2 regions of the Schaalia dentiphila ATCC 17982 genome follow, and region 1 is predicted to be linked to the other one. Evidence: riboswitches for the same ligand, from Rfam matches in the RefSeq annotation. Region 1 holds a riboswitch; the other holds the start of a gene.
What was found. Region 1 has a riboswitch for thiamine pyrophosphate ahead of ACTODO_RS02985 (ECF transporter S component). Riboswitches for the same ligand answer to the same signal wherever they lie in the genome.
Positions count from the first base shown of each region.

Region 2: another riboswitch for thiamine pyrophosphate. It lies ahead of ACTODO_RS07475 (phosphotransferase enzyme family protein); the one in region 1 lies ahead of ACTODO_RS02985 (ECF transporter S component).

Region 1 covers NZ_DS264586.1:711,141-713,521, reverse strand. Annotated here, with positions in the region: gene ACTODO_RS02990 (amino acid permease) at 1-726, shown strand, start outside; TPP riboswitch at 755-856, shown strand; gene ACTODO_RS02985 (ECF transporter S component) at 887-1,486, shown strand; gene ACTODO_RS02980 (ATP-binding cassette domain-containing protein) at 1,497-2,381, shown strand, end outside.
Region 2 covers NZ_DS264586.1:1,753,207-1,755,587, reverse strand. Annotated here, with positions in the region: gene ACTODO_RS07485 (hypothetical protein) at 1-22, opposite strand, end outside; gene rimP (ribosome maturation factor RimP) at 93-563, shown strand; TPP riboswitch at 659-766, shown strand; gene ACTODO_RS07475 (phosphotransferase enzyme family protein) at 827-1,918, shown strand; gene ACTODO_RS07470 (ABC transporter substrate-binding protein) at 1,930-2,381, shown strand, end outside.

The DNA.
Region 1 (2,381 bases):
AACTCCATCCCCGTTCGCATCATGCTCTTCTACGTGGCGGCGCTCGCGGCCATCATGATGGTGACCCCCTGGGATCAGGTGAGCCCCGAGAAATCGCCCTTCGTCACGATGTTCTCGCTGACCGGCCTGGGCGCCGCGGCCACGATCGTCAACCTGGTGGTCCTCTCCTCGGCCGCGTCGAGCGCGAACTCAGGCATCTACTCCACGTCGCGCATGCTCTACGGCCTGGCGCGCCAGGAGCAGGCGCCGGGCACCTTCGCGCGCCTCTCCAAGCACCACGTGCCCCTCAACGCCCTGTTCCTGTCCTGCGTGTGCCTCCTGTCGGGCATCGTCATCATGGGGATGGGCGGCTCGATCTCCGCGGCCTTCACGCTGGTGACCTCGGTGTCGGCCACGCTGTTCATGGGCGTGTGGGTGGTCATCGTTGTGTCCTACCTGGTCTACCTGCGCAAGCGCCCGCAGCTGCATGTGGCCTCGAAGTTCAAGGCCCCCGGCGGCGCGATCAGCGCATGGATCGTCCTGGCGTTCATGGGCTGCATGGGCGTCATCCTGGCGATGTGGGACGATACTCGCCCCGGCCTCGTCTATTCCCTGATTTGGATTGCGTTCATCGTGGGCGCGGCCTTCGCGAACCGCCATTTCCTGCTGTGTCGCGCGTCGCGCGGTGTCCTCGGTGACGGGGGCACGGGAGAGGGCCCTCATACCGGCCCCCACCTGCATGAGTAGCGCAATGAATACCAAGTGACTATGCTCGCCAGAGTGCCACGGGAGCTCGAACCGAGCTGAGAGGGGACCACCCCCGACCGTAGAACCTGATCCGGATCATACCGGCGTAGGAAGGCTCTTCCCTCGTGGCCGCCGTGCAACACGAAGGGAGTTTTTTCGCATGGCATCCACTGCTCCGTCCCTCCGCTGGAGGGTCATTGACATCGTCACCGCCGCCGTCCTGGGCGTCGCTTGCGGCCTTATTTTTGTCGTCTGGAACCAGGTGGGCGGCGCAAGTTACGAGTTCCTCAAGACCATCGGCCCCGGCGTGGGTGGCCTGGTGACGGGCGTCTGGCTGCTGGGCGGCACGCTCGGTGGCTACGTCATCCGCAAGCCCGGCGCCGCGCTCTTCGTCGAGCTGATGGCGGCGACCGTCTCCATGGCCCTGGGTTCCCAGTGGGCCGTCGAGACCATCTACTCGGGTCTCGCGCAGGGCCTCGGCGCGGAGGTCGTCTTCGCCCTGGTCGCCTACCGCCGCTTCAACGCGACGATCGTGGGCGCTGCGGGCGCCGTGTCCTTCGCGTTCGAGTGGGTCCTCGAGCTCTTCCTCTCCGGCCACCTCGCAAAGGGCGTGCTCTACAACGCGATCTACCTCGTGTGCGGCATGGCGTCGGGCATCGTCCTGGCGGGCATCCTCGCCTGGGCGCTGACGAATGCGCTGGCAAAGACAGGCGCCCTGGATCGCTTCGCCTCCGGCCGTGGAGCGCGTGAGCTTGTCTGATTTCGGATCCATGGACGAGGCCTACTCCGCCTCCGCCCGCGCCGCTTCCTCCGCGGACGGCCAGGTGCCGCTGGGTGAGGGTGCGGGCGCGCGCGTGTGCGCGCGCGGCTGGGGATGGCGTCACGCCGGGCGCAAGAACGCCGTGCTGTCGGGTGTTGATCTCGATATCGCGCCGGGCGAGCGTGTGCTGGTGTTGGGCCCGTCCGGGTCGGGCAAGTCGACGCTCATGGGTGGCTTGGCCGGCCTGCTGGGCGGCGCCGAGGAGGGCGAGGCCACCGGCACGCTCACCGTCGACGGCGTCGCTCCGGCACAGGCGAGGGGCCGCGTGGGCCTGCTTATGCAGGACCCCGAGGCTCAGGTGGTTCTCGCCCGCGTGGGCGACGACGTGGCCTTCGGCATGGAAAACCTGGGGGTTGCGCGCGAGGAGATCTGGCCGCGCGTGGAGAACTCGCTTGAAGCAGTGGGCCTGAGCGTCCCCCTGGATCATTCGACGACGGAGCTGTCGGGCGGGCAGAAGCAGCGCCTGGCCCTGGCGTCGATTCTCGCGATGGGCCCGGGCCTGCTGCTCCTGGACGAGCCCACTGCGAACCTGGACCCGAGCGGCGTCGCCGAGGTGCGCGCCGCCGTCGAAACCGTCGTCGAGCGCACGGGCGCGACCGTGGTCGTCGTCGAGCACCGCGTCGACGTGTGGGCCTCTCTCGTGGATCGCGTCATCGTGGTCGCGGACGGTACGATCGCCGCAGACGGCCCGCTCGACGAGGTCCTCGCGCAGCAGGGCGACGCCCTGCGCGAGCGCGGCATCTGGCTTCCCGGCGACGACGTCGCCGCCGAGGTCGGACCCGCCCCCAAGGTCCCACCGGCCTCGTCCGAAAGCCCGGAAGGGGGAGCGCGAGGC
Region 2 (2,381 bases), 1.0 Mb from region 1:
AAGTCAGTTTTGCGAAACGCACATCCGCATCATCCCACACCCCGGGTACGATAGGGAACTGACCCGCTTACGCGACAGAAAGATAGGCACATATGGCATCGTCCACGTCAGAGGGACCGCTCGAGGAGCTGCTGGCTCCCGTGGTCGCACAGTCGGGACTGGAACTGGACTCAGTCATCCGTTCGCGCTCAGATGCGATGCCGCTCCTGCGGGTCATCGTCGAGGCACCGATCGGCGCAGGTGGAATTGATTCCGACACGCTCGCAGACGTGTCCCGCGCCGTCTCGAAAGCCCTGGACGTTGCGGATCCGATCGACGGCGAGTACTTGCTGGAAGTGTCTACTCCCGGGGCCGAACGCGAGCTCACGAAGGTCGGGCACTGGATGCGACAGATCGGACGCCTCGTGCGCATCAAGCTGCGAGCCGGCGGCTACGTCTCCGGACGCGTCGTCGCCGCGAACGAGACCAGCGCAACGATCGATGTCGACGGCGAAACGACGATCATTGACTATCAGGACATGAGGAAGGCGCGCTCCCGCGTCGACTTTGGGTCGGGGGACTAAGCTCCTCACACCGCTCACGTGCCCGGCTGCGTCCACGCAGCCGGGCATATTTCTGTGATCTATTTGATATATCCCCCGTCGGGGTGTAGAGTGTGACGCGATGCACGGGAGCCCTGACAGTAGGGGGCTGAGAGGGAGGCGATCCTCCGACCGACACACCTGATCCGGATCATACCGGCGTAGGGACGCAGACACTTCTTCCACGAAGGCTCGTGCGCGCACGCGAAAGAGCCGTAGTGAGCGACAGCAACAAACACCTTGACGTGACGACCAGGGTCTGGCCCGTCATCTCCGAAGGCGAATGCGAGCGGGTGCTTACCCGCCTCGCCACCCCTCTCGCAGGTACCGTCCTGCAGGTCTCTCATCGCCCCACAGCAGCGGGAATCCTCGTCGACGCAGGCACCTCGACAGTCTTCATCAAACGCTACGCACCCGGTGCCGTCCCCGCCGACCATCTGCGCGCAGTCCACGGCCTCGTCGCACACATCCGCGCGAGAGGATTTCCCACCCCCGCATTCCTACCCTTCGCCGACTCTGACACCGTCTGGGAAACGCCGACGGGGACGTGGGAAGTGTGCGAGGGTGCCATCGGTGAGGACCGCTACCGCGACAACCCCACGTGGACGATTCCCGGCACGCTCGACGAAGCCCACGCCCTCGGATCAATGACCGCCCGCCTCGCCCTGGCCTCGTCGGATTATCACGCCGCGCTCAACCCACCGAGCGCCTATCAATCCAGGATGCGACTCTTTGCGCAGGACCCTCGCCGCGACTTGCCCCAGTGGCTCGCCGAGCGTCCCGGTGTCCAGGCCTACCTGCGTGACTCCGGCAGGCGCATCGAGGACGAGTGGGCACCCCACCTTGACTTCGCGGCCGCCTACGCCCCCATCGCCGCCCAGCTGCCCACCTCCTGGACGCACGGAGACCTGCACGTCTCCAACGTCTTCTGGAAGGGCCTGGCCCCCTCCGAGTTCATCGACTTCGGACTGGCAGACCGCAACCCCTCCGTCTACGACCTGGCTCTCATCATCGAACGAAACGCCTTCGAATGGACCCGCATCGTCGACGGCGACGAAGAAGCAGTCCACCGCGACATCACCCTCGCCCTCATCGACGGATACGAGGAAGTGCGACCCCTCAGCCCGCTCGAGCGGCGAGGCCTCCTCGCCCTCATGCCCCTGATTCAAGCCGAATCCGGCCTGAACTGGATCGAATACCAGTACGGGGCGACCAGATCCATGCCCGGCGCCGACTGGTGCCTGGACGTTTTCTTCGGTGAGCACACGCGATGGTTCACCCGCCCACCCGGGCGCGACTACCTCGCATGGCTCGACGACGCGATCTCACACCACTGAAAGGACCAACGATGAGACGACCACTCGCAGCACTGACTGCCCTCCTGCCCGCCTGCGCGCTCGCGCTCGCATCGTGCGCAGGCAACGCGAGCACCCCACAGAGCAGCCCACAACGCCAGAGCGTCAGCGTCGTTTTGGACTGGACCCCGAATACCAACCACTCCGGCGTCTACCTCGCCATGGCGCGTGGCTACTACGAACAAGAGGGCATCGATGTGGACATCCTGCCCTACTCCGAAGCGGGTTCCGCCTCCGTCCTACTCGGAGGGGGAGCAGATTTCGCCTTCGAGGGCGCCTACTCGGTCATCAGCGGACGCGCTCGAGGGGACGAGATGACCATGGTGTTCAACCTCCAGCAACAATCCTCGCAGGGGATCGCCGTGCGCGCGGATAACACGGACATTACTCGGCCCGCTGATCTCGACGGCAAACTCTTCGCTACGTGGGGAGCGGCCGAGGGCGT